Regions from separate parts of the Pseudoduganella sp. genome, predicted to be linked through region 2. Evidence: predicted binding sites of a transcription regulator. Region 2 holds the regulator's gene; the other holds the start of a gene.
What was found. The regulator LexA, encoded in region 2, represses DNA repair genes until DNA is damaged. The targets are predictions, from matches to a motif close to ACTGTATNNNNATACAGT.

Region 1 (7,760 bases), on a different contig from region 2:
CTGGCGGCGGTCGCCCACCATGCGGCCGAAGGTGAAGCACAGCGCAGCCGGGATCAGGAAGATGGCAAGCATCTGCATGAAGTTCGACAGCGCGGTCGGGTTCTCGAACGGGTGCGCCGAGTTGGCGTTGAAGAAGCCGCCGCCATTCGTGCCCAGCATCTTGATCGCTTCCTGCGACGCCACCGGGCCCATGGCGATGGTCTGGGTCGCGCCCTGCAGCGTGGTCACTTCCTGGTACGGGGAGAAGTTCTGGATCACGCCCTGCCCCGCCAGCAGGATGGCCAGCACGAAGGCCAGCGGCAGCAGCACATACAGCATGATGCGCGTCAGGTCGACCCAGAAGTTGCCGATCGACTTGGCCGAACGCGCCGCGAAGCCGCGGATCAGGGCGAAGGCGACGGCGATGCCGGTGGCGGCGGACAGGAAGTTCTGGCCCGACAGGGCGACCATCTGGCTCAAATAGCTCATGGTCTGCTCGCCGGCATAGCCTTGCCAGTTGGTATTGGCCACGAAACTGATGGCGGTGTTGAACGAAGAGTCCGCGCCCACGCCCGGCAAGCCTTGCAGGTTAAGCGGAAGCCAGCCCTGCAGGCGCTGCACCCCATACACGAACAGGGTGCCCAGCAGGTTAAACACCAGCAGGGCCATGGCGTAGTGCTTCCAGCCCATGCCGCGCTGCGCCTCGTCATCCGGCACGCCGGCGATGCGGTACAGGCGCTGTTCCAGGGCGTACAGCCAGCCCAGGCCCGGGATGGCGCGGCCGTCGGCCACGCGCGCCAGGAACCCGCCCAGCGGCCAGGCGGCAGCCAGCAGGACGAGCAGGAATACCGCCAGCAGGAGGATTGATTGGGCCGTCATTACATATCCTCCGCTTTCAGCAGGGCGAGCAGCAGGTAGGCCAGCAGGCCCACCGTGGCGATAGCGCCGACCAGGTAGAAGATGTTCATGGCCGGTCCCCCAGCTTGGCGCAGCCGGCGGCCATGGCAGCCACCAGCGCGAAGAAGGCGACGATTGCGCCGATAAATACAAAGTCCATTGTGGTTCCCCGAAAGGTCTTGTTTTGCTGTGGACCAGCTTATCGAGCCGCGCCTAAAATCGGTGTAAAGACTCGGCAAGCCGGTGTAAACAAGATGTAAAAATCAGAAGGTGCGGCTGGCGGTGAGCTGCAGCGCGGACTTGCCCAGGAACTTGCCGTTGGCCGGCGAGGCATAGGCGGACTTGCGGGCACTGGTGCCGACGGCCGCCAGCTGCACGCTGGCATAGCCAAAGTCGCGCGTGACGCCGAGCTTCCAGTCGGTGTAGTCCGCATCGCCGTGCCGGCGCACGCGCTGGCGGCCGGCGTGCAGGTTGATGGTGGTGCCCTGGCCGGCTTCCAGGTTGGTCGACAGGTCCAGGTAGCCGGAGTTTTTGCTGTCCACGAAGCCGAACAGGTTGGTCACGGCGTGCGAGTACTTCAGGGTGGCCGGGCCGACGCCGAGCTGGCCGTAGATTTCCGTGGTATCGGGATTGGCCTGGCCGGGGATGCGGCCCTTGTAGATATAGGTCAGGACGCCCACGTCATAGCTGGCCGATGCGCCCAGCTGGCCGCGCTTGCCGCCGTATAGGTCCAGCTCCACGCGGCCGGCGCCGCCGGCATCGCGCGTCCAGCTGATGGTCGAAGCCCAGGCGCCCGCGTACAAGCCGCTGCCCGCGTCAACCACATCCGCCCCGCCCTGCAACGCCGGCTGCAGACGGGTTTGCGAGATGCCGCGATAGCGGTAATCGCTGGTCAGCGCGGTATTGAACGACAGGTCCGCCGCAAAAGCAGGCGCCGCCAGCATTGCGGCAGCGAGGAAAAACACGTTCTTCATAAATCCACTTTCGTCAAAAAAGAAGGTAACGAAAGCGTATCGACCAACGCGTAAAAACGGTCTAAAGACTCCAGCACCGCCCATCAACGCCGCATAAAAATGTCCACCTTGGGGCGGTACGGCGATCCGGCAGGAAGAAAAGCGGACATTTCTTCAGGAAATGTCCACTTTTCTTCCTGACCCCATGGTGGACATTTCAGAGGCGCATGAATTTGCGGAGGACGGATTGCACCTGGTGCTGGGCCAGGGGCTTGTCCAGCATGCCGGCGGCGCCGGCGGCGCGGGCGCGGGTGCTGTCGTAGTCGTGGGCGGATTGGGCGAGGAAGACTACTTCGGGCTGCCCTGCTTCGCTGCGCAATTGGGCGCATAGCAGGTAGTGGTCGATGATGGGGGCGGCGAAATCGAGCAGTACGACGGCGACTTGCTGCTGCCGGCATAGCGCGAGCGCGGCGACGCCGTCCACCGCCCACAGCACGGGCGTGCCGAACTGCTTCAGGCTCCGGCCCAGTTGTTCGCTGAAGTGGGCGTTGGCGTCGACGCACAGCACGGCGCCTTCGCGGCGCGGCTTACGCATCCTTTCGTACACGGCGGGCTCGGTCAGGTCGAGGTCGAGCCGTTCGCGGCGCCGGCGTTCGGGCACCAGCGGCTGGCCGGCGGCGGACAGGCCGGCCAGCACTTCGGCGCGGCGCGCCATCAGGCGGGCCAGTTCGGCGTACAGGGCGTTCCATTGCACCGGCAGCGGCAGGTTGGGATAGGGCAGCACCACGCCCGTGGCGCCCAGCACCAGGGCGGGCCGGATGTCGCCTGCGGCCAACGATGCGATGGCGGCCAGCGCTTTCAGTTCGGTGCCGTTGGCGAGGTAGATGTCGGGGTCCTGCAGGCTGTCGGCGGACAGGCACAGGTAGCTCGGTCCGTCGGCCGGCGCCCGCGCCAACCCCTGCGCAAGGGCGCGTTCGGCGTCCGTCGGGAAGCCGACCAGCCTGACAGCGAACGGGTGCCGATCTGTGGTCATAAACCCATTTTACCGCCGCGATTCCCTTGCGCCACCGGCCGTTGCGGATAGAATGCGCAGGCAAGAGCCCCGTCAAGACGGAAAATACTGTATATAATCACAGCACTTTGCACTACCAAGAACATGTATGGCCACTAAAAAACCAGTTTCCGACTACAGCGAATCATCCATCCGCGTCCTGAAAGGACTGGAACCCGTTAAGCAGCGCCCGGGTATGTATACCCGTACCGAGAACCCGCTGCACATCATCCAGGAGGTGATCGACAATGCCTCCGATGAAGCACTGGGCGGCCATTGCAAGAACATTATCGTGACGCAGAATGCCGACGGTTCCATCACCGTCGAGGATGACGGCCGCGGCATCCCGGTCGGCCTGCACCCGGAAGAGAACGTGCCGACGGTGGAAATCGTCTTCACCCGCCTGCACGCGGGCGGCAAGTTCGACAAGGGTTCGGGCGGCGCCTATGCCTTCTCGGGCGGCCTGCACGGCGTCGGCGTGTCCGTCACCAATGCGCTGTCCAAGCGGTTGGAGATCTCGGTGTGGCGTAAAGACGACGCCGGCAACGGTTTCCACCAGATCGCGTTCGAGCACGGCGACCTGGTCGAGCCTTTGAGCTCCATGCCGGCGCCGAAGGACGGCAAAAAGTCCGGTACCCGCGTCACCGCCTGGCCGGATGCGAAGTATTTCGATTCGCCGCTGATCTCGCAGGTCGAGCTGCAACGCCTGCTGCGCTCCAAGGCGGTGCTGCTGCCGGGCGTGTCCGTCACGCTGAAAAACGCCAAGACCGGCGATGAGCAGACCTGGATGTATAAGGATGGCCTGCGCGGCTACCTGAACGAGCAGCTGGCCCAGACCACGTCGGGCGGCGAAACCCTGATTCCGCTGTTCGAGGGCGAGCAGTTCGCTACCCCGGACGCGGAGGGCTTTGCCGAGGGCGAAGGCGCGTCGTGGGTGGTGGCGTGGACCGAGGAAGGCGCCGTGGTGCGCGAGTCCTACGTGAACCTGATCCCGACCCCGAACGGCGGTACCCACGAATCGGGCCTGCGTGAAGGCCTGTTCGGCGCGATGAAGAACTTCGTCGAGCTGCATTCGCTGCTGCCGAAGGGCGTGAAGCTGCTGCCGGAAGACGTGTTTGCGCGCGCTTCCTTCGTGCTGTCGGCCAAGGTGCTGGACCCGCAGTTCCAGGGCCAGATCAAGGAGCGCCTGAATTCGCGCGACGCGGTGCGCCTGGTGTCGACTTTCTCCAAGCCGGCGCTGGAGCTGTGGCTGAACCAGCACATCGACTACGGCAAGAAGCTGGCGGAGCTGGTGATCAAGCAGGCGCAATCGCGCCTGCGCTCGGCGCAGAAGGTCGAGAAGAAGAAGTCTTCCGGCGTGGCGGTATTGCCGGGCAAGCTGACCGATTGCGAGTCGGACGATACGGCGCGCACTGAGATCTTCCTGGTCGAGGGTGACTCGGCGGGCGGTTCGGCCAAGATGGGCCGCGACAAGGAGTTCCAGGCCATCCTGCCGCTGCGCGGCAAGGTGCTGAACTCGTGGGAGACCGATCGCGACCGCCTGTATGCGAACAATGAGATCCACGATATCGCGGTGGCGATCGGGGTTGATCCGCACAACTATGGCGATACGCCGGACCTGTCCGGCCTGCGCTACGGCAAAATCTGCATCCTGTCCGATGCGGACGTGGACGGCTCGCACATCCAGGTGCTGCTGCTTACCCTGTTCTTCCGCCATTTCCCGGCGCTGATCGACCGTGGCCATATCTGCGTGGCGCGTCCGCCGCTGTACCGCGTGGATGCGCCGGCGCGCGGCAAGAAGCCGATCCAGAAGCTGTATGCGCTGGACGACGGTGAGCTGGTGGCAATCGAGGACAAGCTGCGCAAGGATGGTTTGAAGGAAGGTTCGTGGACCATTTCCCGCTTCAAGGGCCTGGGTGAGATGAATGCGGAGCAGCTGTGGGAAACCACCATGAATCCGGATACACGCCGCCTGCTGCCTGTGTCGCTGGGCGATTTCGACCATAGCTATTCGTCCTCGCGCTTCAATATGCTGATGGGCAAGGGCGAGGCTGCGGCGCGCCGTGCCTGGATCGAGGAGCACGGTAACGAAGTGGAAGCTGATATTTAAACCCGGTAAACCTGTGTCTGACCCAAGGGTCAGACACATCCTCCGCGACAGCCGCGTGACGTGGGTCAGACGGGGACGCCTAGTCCCTTGGGTCTGACCCAGGTTTACCGGGTCTAAGGAAAAGACAACAAATATGACTCAAGCAAATCTCTTTGACGACCCAACCCCAGAGATGCCGCCCAGCGGTGGCGGCAGCGATGACGGCGGCGAAACCCTGACCCTGTCCACCTTCGCCGAGCGCGCCTACCTGGACTACGCCATTTCCGTGGTCAAGGGCCGCGCCCTGCCGGACGTGTGCGACGGCCAGAAGCCGGTGCAGCGCCGCATCCTGTATTCGATGAATGAACTGGGCCTGGGCCCGACCGCCAAGCCGCGCAAGTCCGCCACCGTGGTGGGCGATGTGCTGGGTAAGCTGCACCCGCACGGCGACCAGTCGGTGTACGACGCGCTGGTGCGCATGGCGCAGGACTTCTCGCTGCGCTATCCGCTGATCGACGGCCAGGGTAACTTCGGTTCGCGCGACGGCGACGGCGCTGCGGCGATGCGCTACACCGAAGCCCGCCTGACCCCGATCTCGCGCCTGCTGCTGGACGAAATCGACCAGGGCACCGTGGACTTCATCCCGAACTACGACGGTTCGTACGAGGAACCTGCCCTGCTGCCGGCGCGCCTGCCGATGGTGCTGCTGAACGGCGCCTCCGGTATCGCGGTGGGCCTGGCGACGGAAATCCCTTCGCACAACCTGGGCGAGGTGGCGAAAGCCGCCGTGGCCATGATCCGCAACCCGAAGATCTCGCATGCGGAACTGATGGAGCTGATCCCCGGCCCGGACTTCCCGGGCGGCGGCCAGCTGATCACCCCGCGCGCGCAGATCGACGATATGTACGCCTCGGGCCGCGGCTCGATGAAGGTGCGGGCGCGCTGGAAGATCGAGGAACTGGCGCGCGGCCAGTGGCAGGCGGTGGTGTACGAGCTGCCGCCGGGCACTTCGGCGCAAAAGGTGCTGGAGGAAATCGAGGAACTGACCAACCCGAAGGTCAAGCTGGGCAAGAAGGCGCTGTCGCCGGAACAGGTGGCGCTGAAAGGCTTGATCCTGGGCCAGCTGGACAAGGTGCGCGACGAAGCCGGCCGCGATGCGCCGGTGCGACTGGTGTTCGAGCCTAAGTCGAAGAACCAGAACCAGACTGAGTTCATGCACATGCTGCTGGCGCACACTTCGCTGGAGACTTCGGCGCCGATGAACCTGGTGATGATCGGCGGCGACGGCCGTCCGCGCCAGAAGGGTATCGGCGACATCCTGGCCGAGTGGATCGAGTTCCGCTTCGCCACCGTGACCCGCCGCACCCAGTTCCGCCTGAACAAGGTCGATGAGCGCATCCATATCCTGGAAGGCCGCCAGATCGTCCTGCTGAATATCGACGAAGTGATCGCCATCATCCGCAATTCGGACGAGCCGAAGGCGGCGCTGATCGAGCGCTTCAAGCTGTCGGACCGCCAGGCGGAAGACATCCTGGAAATTCGCCTGCGCCAGCTGGCGCGCCTGGAAGCGATCAAGATCGAACAGGAACTGTCCGAGCTGCGCAAGGAGCGCGAGGGCCTGCAGGACGTGCTGGACAATCCGTCCACCCTGCGCCGCCTGGTGATCAAGGAAATCGACGGCGACGCCAAGACTTACGGCGATGCGCGCCGCACCCTGATCGAGGAAGCGCAGAAGGCTGTGGTGGAGCAGAAGGTGGCCGACGAGCCGGTGACCGTGATCATCTCCGAGAAAGGCTGGGTGCGCGCACGTACCGGCATCGGCCACGATCCGGCGCAATTCACCTTCAAGGCGGGCGACTCGCTGTACGGCGCCTTCGAGTGCCGCACGGTCGATACCCTGCTCGGCTTCGGCGACAACGGCAAGGTGTATTCGGTGCCGGTGGCTGCCCTGCCTAACGCGCGCGGCGACGGCGTGCCGATCACCACGCTGGTCGACCTGTCGGGCGGCGCGCGCCTGCTGCACTATTACGCAGGCACTGGCGACAAGCAGCTGCTGCTGGCGTCGGATGCGGGCTACGGCTTTATCGCCAAGGCGGGCGACATGGTGTCGCGCCTGAAGGGCGGCAAGTCCTTCATCACGCTGGACGAAGGCGCCAAGCCGCTGCCGCCGACCGTGGTGGTGGATAACGCCAGCGCGGTGGCGGTAATCTCGGAGAAGGCCAACCTGCTGGTGTTCGGCATGGACGAGATGAAAGTGCTGTCCAACGGCGGCCGCGGCGTGATCCTGATGGACCTGGCCGATAAGGAGAAGCTGGTGGCTGCCTGCGCGATCACCGACAAGGGCGTGACGGTGCAGGGCACCGGCAATGCGCAGAAGGCGAAGGAGGATCGCATGGGTCCTACCGCGCTGGCGCCGCACTTCGGCAAGCGCGCGCGCAAGGGTAAGCCGATGCCGGTACGGATCAAGCCAACCGGTTTGGCGCCAAACACCTGACCCTGGCCCGCGGCAGCCGCGTCAAATGGGTCTGACCCTTGGGTCAGACCCAGGTTTAACGGGTTTAACGCGGCGCGTAAAGGTCGATCGTCTCCTGCACCGCCTCATTGCACACCACGCAGAACGCCTCGCTGCGGTCAAACATCAGGCACTGCTGCTGCGAACGGTAATAACCGGTCGCTTCATAATTCGCCCCCTCAAACGCCCCCACCGCCTTGCGGTTCGGCGCCTTGGAGAACAGGTTGTTCGTCCAGGCCAGATCTTCCTTGAACAACTTGCTCATCTCCGATTCCGGGC
Region 2 (7,760 bases):
AGTGCCTGCTGCCCCGGAGCGCCGACAGCCACAGCGGCGAACGCGAGCCCGACTTCGTGGCCATTGTGACGCTGCGCGACGGCAGCCAGGCATGCCTGCATTGTGAAATCCAATGCTCCCGGCAGGCACGATTCCCCGCGCGCGTGGCGCAATACCATGCGCGCCTGGTCGACCGCTTCGGCATGCCGGTCATCAGCCTCGCCATCCTGGGCGACCCCAGCCCGGGCTGGCGGCCCTACTCGAGCGACGACCATTGCGGCATGGCGTTCCAGTTCCAGATTGCGAAGTTGCTCGACTATCGCGCCGCGCTCAGCGATTTGCGCCGCACGTTCGATCCGGTATCGATCGCCATCGCCGCACACCTGATTGCCCTGGCGACCCGCCGCAACCCAGGCCGGCGCTGCGCCGACAAGCTCCAATTGATGCTTCCCCTGTATGCCTTGCGGGGAAAATTAAAGGAACTTACCGAGATACAGGAGGTCTTAGACTGGTTGTTGCCGCTACCGCCCGCCTGGCAAAGGAGATTCACCATGGACGTCGATAACTTTCTTGAAGACCACAAGAAGTGGGATAAAAACAGCCTCAACTACGCAATTGCCGAACACTTCATCCAGCAAGGTATCAAACAAGGTATCGAGCAAGGCATCGAGCAAGGCATGAAGCATGGCTTCCCGAAAGGTGAAGCGATGGGCAAAGCCAAGGGCGAAGCCATAGGATTGGCAAAAGGCCAGGCGCAGACCCTCAAACTTCAGCTGGAAGTGAAATTCGGCCCGCCCGGCAAGAACGTGCTGCGCGCCATTGATCGCGCCAACGCCGCCCAGCTCGAGCGCCTGGCAATCGCTTTGCTCGACGCGGAATCGGCCGCCGAAGCCTTACGCGCCGCGGGCCTGCGCGTCTGATGCCCCTGCCGCATCGGCCAGCCCCGGGTGCCGGGCCGAGCGCAAAATGCCCACCAGGAACCCAAGCCCGGCCGCGAACCAGACCACCGACGCCACCACATCAAACGCCAGCAAGCGATCCGGGAATTTGTACAAATAAGGCAACACCAGCAAGCCGCGCAGCAGGCACACCGCCGCCACCGTCCCCTGCACCATCTGCGCGAACGGCAGCCAGCGCAGGTAGCCGGCACCGGCCAGCCCGTACAGCGCACAGACCAGCATCAGCAAGCCGATCACCAGCGCGCCCGCCGGCGCCAGCAAGCCGCCGGCCTGGGCCGACGCCACGACTTTGGGCGGCGCCTGCAGGAAGGCATACCAGTCAGGCCCCAGCAATGGCGCCACAAAATGGATCAAGGCGCCGAACAAACAGATCCCCGCCGCCAGCAAGAAAGCACACCGTCCCATCCCGCCCTCCATTGGTTGTCGAATCGACATTAAGCCGAAATTTTTCTGCGTGTGCAACAAATTGCTTGCAATTCGTTTCATACTGTACAAAAATACAGACTGTCTATATTCACAGTTCACCATAGCGCCATGATCAAGCTCACAGCACGCCAAGAAGAAATCCTCAACCTGATCAAGGATGCGATCGAAAACACCGGCTTCCCGCCGACCCGCGCCGAGATTGCGGCAGAGCTGGGCTTCAAATCGGCCAATGCGGCCGAGGAGCACCTGAAAGCGCTGCAGCGCAAGGGCGCGATTGAAATCACCGCCGGCACCTCGCGCGGTATCCGCCTGACCGGCAATTTCGGCGGCACCGCCACCGGCACCGGCGCCGCCAGCGCGCCGGCCCCGCGCGCCAAGGTCGAATTCGACGACATGCCGGCGGTCCCCGCCGGCATGCTGGTCAGCCTGCCCCTGATTGGCCGCGTCGCCGCCGGTTCGCCCATCCTGGCCCAGGAAAACCTGGAAACCACCTACAGCGTCGACCCCAACCTGTTCTCCGCCAAACCGGACTTCCTGCTGAAAGTGCGCGGCGAATCGATGCGCGACATCGGCATCATGGACGGCGACCTGCTGGCCGTGAAAAAGACCGATACCGCCCGCAACGGCCAGGTCGTGGTCGCCCGCATCGGCAACGACGTCACCGTGAAGACCTACCGCAAGACCGGCAGCACCATCGAACTGCTGCCGGAAAACCCCGACTTCAAGGTCATCACCGTCACCCCGGAAGACGACTTCGCCCTGGAAGGCCTGGCCGTCGGCCTGATGCGGACCTGGCACTGATGCTGACGCTGTACGGCAGCGCCGAATCCGGCCACACCTACAAGGTGCGGCTGATGCTCGAAGTGGCAGCGCTGCCGTACGACTACCAGGAGATCGATTTACGCCTCGAGCGCGCCGCGCGCCCGGAACCCTTCCGCAGCCTCGCCCGCTATGGCGAAGTGCCCCTGCTGGTGCATGACGGCCAGCCCTACGTCCAATCGAACGCCATCCTCCTGCACCTGGCGCAGCACACGCAAGCCTTTGGCGCGGAAACGCCGCAGCGCCTGGCGCGCAGCCGCGAATGGCTGTTCTGGGAAGCCAACCGCATCGGCACCTCCCTGCCCCACCTGCGCTTCGGCCAGCGCTTCGACCCGCAAGGCTACCCGCCCGGCGTGCTGGAATGGATGCGCGCCCGCTTCACGGCCGACATCGCCCGCCTCGATGACGAGCTGGCCGACGGCCGCGCCTTCCTGCTGGGCGATGCGCCCAGCGTGGCCGACTTCGCGCTATGCGGCTACATGTTCTGGCCGGAACAGGCCAGCGTCAGCTACCCGCCGCACGTGGCGGCATGGCTCGAGCGCATCCGCAGCTTGCCGGGCTGGCGCCATCCTTACGACATGCCCGGCGTGGTGCCGTTTTAACCCTCCCGCCCCTGGCTTTTTGCAGCCCGTCGCCATCGCCTGCGGCGCGCACGGCCCCGAAAACCGCTGTGGAAAAAGCGCTACGCTAAACCCGCAGCCTGTTCCGCGATTCCTGCATTTCGTCGCAGGCATGTTCCCCGCATGGCTGCTTGCAACATAAAGTTACACAACATACCGATAACACCCACGGGGAGACCAGATGTTCAAACCTTTATGCATCGCCGCGGCGCTGCTGGCAGCGCAGTCCGCGTCCGCTTTCGACCAGCAGGCCAACCACTACCGCCTCAGCATCGACAAGGATGCGCGGCGCGCCCACGTCGAAGCCGACGTCTGGGTCGAGGGCCGCGAGCTCGTGCTGTTCAACGTCATGCCGATTCCGCAGTTGAAGAACGGCCAGGCCGACCTGATCGAAAAGCTGGCCGTGCGCGATATGGCCGGCAACGCCGTCCAGCTGCATGACAAAGGCGAAGGCGAATATGAGGTCGATGGCGACCGCCGCCTGCGCCTGTCCTACGACATCCGCCTGGAGCACGACAAATACCAGTGGCCGGGCGGGAATGAAGAAGTGTCTTACCACACCGACGAAGGCCTGATGGCGGTTGGCTACCCGCTGTTCATCGTGCCCGGCGTGGCGATGCACGGCCAGACCGAAGTCGCCTTCGACCTGCCCGCCGGCTGGAAGGCCAACACGCCATGGCGCAGCGGCGGCAAGCCCGGCGTCTTCATCGCGGAGTCGCGCCGCGAGCTGGTCAACAACGCCCTGTTCTTCGGCACCGCGCGCGCCGAAACCTTCAAAACCGGCGGCGTCGAAATGACGCTGGTGATGGGCAAGCAGTACTGGAAACGGCGCGAAGCCTTCATCTCGATGATCGACAAGCAGATGAACAGCTACCAGAAACTGTACGGCCGCGGCCCGGTGGCGCAACGCTTCCTGGTCGTGATCAACCAGGGCGACAGCGGCGACGGCGGCGCCTTCTCCGGCTCATTCAGCCAATACCTGAAAGACGACGGCAGCGAGGTGTCGCGCCCGGTCTGGGGCAAGGTAATGGCGCACGAACTGGCCCACTTCTGGGACGGCCACTCGCTGGTGCCGAAAAATGAAAGCGAGGAATGGTTCAAGGAAGGCGTGAACGACTACGTCACCGTCATCACCATGGCGCGCAACAAGCTGCTCGACCGCGGCATGCTGATCCAGCAGCTGGAAAACCTCGCACGCGGCCAGAACGTCGCCCGCAATGTCCAGGGCCTGACCGTCACCGTGCGCGAAGCGGTGAAGGACAAACACCGCAACTGGCTGCTGGTCTACGGCGGCGGCACGATTGCCGGCCTGGCGATGGATGTCGAACTGCGCAAGGCCAGCAAGGGCAAGGTCAGCCTGGATACCCTGCTGAAAGAGATGTACAAGGAATTCGGCCACAAGGGCAAGGCCTACGACCAGGCCGACATTGTCCGCATCGGCAAGGCGATCAGCGGCGTCGACCTCGACCCGCTGCTTAACAACATCGTCGCCACCAGCAAAGCGCCCGACCTGGCGCCCCTGTTCCGCGATATCGGCCTGCGCCTGGAACAATTCGGCATGCTGGAAACCTACCTGCTGCGCGACCCAGCCGCGACAGCCGAACAGAAGGCGCGCTTCCGCGCCATCTTCGGCCAGCCATATTGATCACGGCTGGGCAATAGTGGGTCAGTCGAGGGCGTTGCGGAAATCGGCGATCAGGTCGGCCGTGTCCTCGATACCGACCGAAACGCGGATCAGCGAATCGGCGATGCCCATTGAGGCACGGCGCTCGGGTCCCATCTCGTAGAAGATGGTGTGCGACACCGGGATTACCAGGGTGCGCGTGTCGCCCAGGTTGGAGGTCGGGATCGCCAGCTTCAGCTTGTTCAGGTAGTCGAAGCAGTCGATGCCGTCCTTCAGTTCAAAGCTCAGCAGCGAGCCGAAGTCCTTGAACAGTTCCGCCGCGATGCCATGCTGCGGGTGCGACTTCAGGCCGGGGTAGTAGACCGCAGCCACGCGCTCGTCCGCCTCCAGCATCTCGGCCAGGGCGCGCGCGTTGGCGCAGGTGCGTTCCATGCGCAGCGCCAGCGTTTCCGCACCGACGGCGATGTGGTGCGCTGCTTCCGGCCCGAGCGAGGCGCCAAAGTCGCGCAGCGCCTTGGCGCGGATCTGCACCAGGCCCCATTGCGCCGGCGCGTTTTTCTTGTAGTTCTCGAAGATGTTCGGGAACCTGGTCCAGTCGTAGGCGCCGGTATCGGTCAGCGCGCCGCCCAGCGCATTGCCATGGCCGCCGATCGACTTGGTCAGCGCATTCACCACCAGGCCCGCGCCCACGTCCTTCGGGCGGAACAGGTAGGGCGAGGTCATGGTGTTATCCACGATGTACAGGATGCCGCGCTCGGCGCACAGCTGGCCGATGCGCTTCAGGTCCGCGATCTGGGTGCGCGGGTTGGCGATGGTTTCGACGAATACCATGCGCGTTTCCGGCTTCAGCGCGGCCGCCACGTTGGCGACGTCGGTGGCGTCGACGAAATCGACGCCCACGCCCTGCCCGGCCACGGTCTGCCACAGCGAATTGGTGTTCCCGAACAGGAACGACGACGACACGACATGGTCGCCGGCCCGCAGCAGCGCCTGGAACACGGCGCCGATGGCGCCCATGCCGGTGGCGAAGCAGATCGTGCCGACGCCCTGCTCCATCTTGCTGACCTTGTCCTCCAGCGCGGCAACCGTCGGGTTGCCTTGGCGGCCGTAGCGGAAGCCCGGCTCCTTGCCTTGGAACACCGACGCCAGCTGGCGCGCGTCGGCATAGCCGAACGTCACCGAAGTGTGGATCGGCTTGTGCAGCGAGCCGTGTTCGATGCCCTTCTGGCGGTCGTTGTGCAGGATGGTGGTCGTGAAGCCGTAGTTCTTCATCAGGATTCCGTATTGGCGGTGTTCAGGTTCAGCTGGGTGCGCGCCGCGTCTTCCGCGACCTTGGCCTTTTTCGGGTTGTGGCGCGCCTGCTCGATGCGGTCCAGGTACTCGGCCGACACGTCGCCGGTGATGTACTTGCCGTCGAAGCAGGAGGCTTCAAACTCGGTCAGCGCCGGGTTCACGTCGGCGATGGCCTTCTTCAGGTCTTCCAGGTCCTGGTAGACCAGCGCATCGGCGGTGATTTCCTTGCACACTTCTTCCACGGTGCGGCCGTGGGCGATCAGCTCGTCGCGCGTCGGCATGTCGATGCCGTACACGTTCGGGTACAGCACCGGCGGCGCGGCGGATGCGAAGATCACTTTCTTGGCGCCGCCTTCGCGCGCCATCTGCACGATCTCGCGCGAGGTGGTGCCGCGCACGATGGAGTCGTCCACCAGCAGCACGACCTTGTCCTTGAACTCGTCGCCGATGGCGTTCAGCTTCTGGCGCACCGATTTCTTGCGCATGGCCTGGCCCGGCATGATGAAGGTGCGGCCGATGTAGCGGTTCTTGATGAAGCCTTCGCGGTAATCCACGCCCAGGCGCATCGCCAGCTGGATCGCGGCCGGACGCGAGGAATCGGGGATCGGCATCACGACGTCGATATCGTCGGCCAGGCCTTCGCGCTTGATCTTGTCGGCCAGGTACTCGCCCATCTTCAGGCGGGTGTTGTACACGGAGGCGCCGTCGATCACGGAGTCAGGACGCGCCAGGTAGACGTATTCGAACACGCATGGGTTCAGCTTCGGCGCGTCGGCGCACACCTGCGCGTGCAGCTTGTTGTCCATGTCGATGAAGATGGCTTCGCCCGGCAGCACGTCGCGCACGAAGCGGAAACCCATGCCTTCCAGCGCCACCGACTCGGAGGCCACCATGTATTCCACGCCTTCCGGCGTCTCGTTGATGCCCAGGCACAGCGGGCGGATGCCGAACGGGTCGCGGAAGGCCAGCATGCCGCTGCCGGCAATCTGCGCCACCGCCGCGTAGCCGCCGCGCACGCGCTTGATCAGCACCGTCACGGCCTGGAAGATATTGGCCGGGGTCAGGGTGACGTCGGTCGAGGCCTTCTGGATCTCGTGCGCCAGCACGTTCAGCAGCACTTCCGAATCGGAATCGGTGTTGATGTGGCGGCGGTCGTTCCGGAACATCTCGTCCTTGAGCTGTTCCCAGTTGGTCAGGTTGCCGTTGTGCGCCAGGGTGATGCCGAACGGCGCGTTGACGTAGAACGGCTGCGCTTCTTCCTCGCTGGACGAGCCGGCGGTCGGGTAGCGGCAGTGGCCGATACCGGAAGTGCCGTTCAGCGAACGCATGTTACGGGTGCGGAACACGTCGCGCACCAGGCCGTTGGCCTTGTGCATGGAGAACGTGTTGCTCTGGTTGGTTGCGATGCCTGCCGCATCCTGGCCGCGGTGCTGCAACAGCAGCAGCGCGTCATACAGCATCTGGTTGACTGGTTGGTGGGATACGACGCCGACGATGCCACACATGGTGTGCTCCTAAACTTGGTACTGCGGATTTAAAGAATGCTAAAAATGGACATGCCGCGCCATCGCGTCGGGCAGGAAGGGTTTCACCGTTCGCACGCCGGATTCCGCCACGGGACTCAACAGCGCATTTCTCCAGAAATCCTGCTGCGGGATGGAAGTCATCCCGCACAATATGACGCCGGCCAGCACGATCACAATACCCCGGCCGAGGCCGAACAGGCCTCCCAGGCCGCGGTCGGCCAGCGTCAGGCCGCCGGCGGTGACCAGCGCATCGACCGCCATGGCCAGCAGGGCCATGAGGATGCGCACACCGATGAACAGGGCAATGAAAGCAACGATCAGGCGCACCACATCGCCGGGGATCGCCTCCGGCAGCATGCCGGCCAGGGCGGCGCTGTAGGCGTTGGCGACGACGAAGGCGACGATCCAGCCGGCCAGCGACAGGATCTCCTTGACCAGGCCGCGCATGGTACTGATGACGATGGAGGCGATCAGCACGAATATCACGAGGTAATCGAAAATCGTCACGTCAGCA

Region 1: the regulator LexA is predicted to act here: its motif matches at 2,949-2,966, upstream of ACE3TQ_RS07740 (DNA topoisomerase IV subunit B).

What each region holds. Positions count from the first base shown of each region.
Region 1 is NZ_JAYSCO010000011.1:34,678-42,437, forward strand. Features, by position in the region: gene kdpA (potassium-transporting ATPase subunit KdpA) at 1-858, opposite strand, end outside; gene ACE3TQ_RS07725 (potassium-transporting ATPase subunit F) at 858-947, opposite strand; gene ACE3TQ_RS07730 (TorF family putative porin) at 1,140-1,850, opposite strand; gene ACE3TQ_RS07735 (two-component system response regulator) at 2,047-2,862, opposite strand; gene ACE3TQ_RS07740 (DNA topoisomerase IV subunit B) at 2,990-4,990, shown strand; gene parC (DNA topoisomerase IV subunit A) at 5,124-7,463, shown strand; gene ACE3TQ_RS07750 (M64 family metallopeptidase) at 7,528-7,760, opposite strand, start outside.
Region 2 is NZ_JAYSCO010000015.1:25,232-32,991, forward strand. Features, by position in the region: gene ACE3TQ_RS09620 (hypothetical protein) at 1-899, shown strand, start outside; gene ACE3TQ_RS09625 (hypothetical protein) at 873-1,343, opposite strand; gene lexA (transcriptional repressor LexA) at 1,473-2,165, shown strand; gene ACE3TQ_RS09635 (glutathione S-transferase family protein) at 2,165-2,785, shown strand; gene ACE3TQ_RS09640 (hypothetical protein) at 2,985-4,448, shown strand; gene ACE3TQ_RS09645 (cystathionine gamma-synthase family protein) at 4,470-5,699, opposite strand; gene purF (amidophosphoribosyltransferase) at 5,699-7,225, opposite strand; gene ACE3TQ_RS09655 (CvpA family protein) at 7,265-7,753, opposite strand.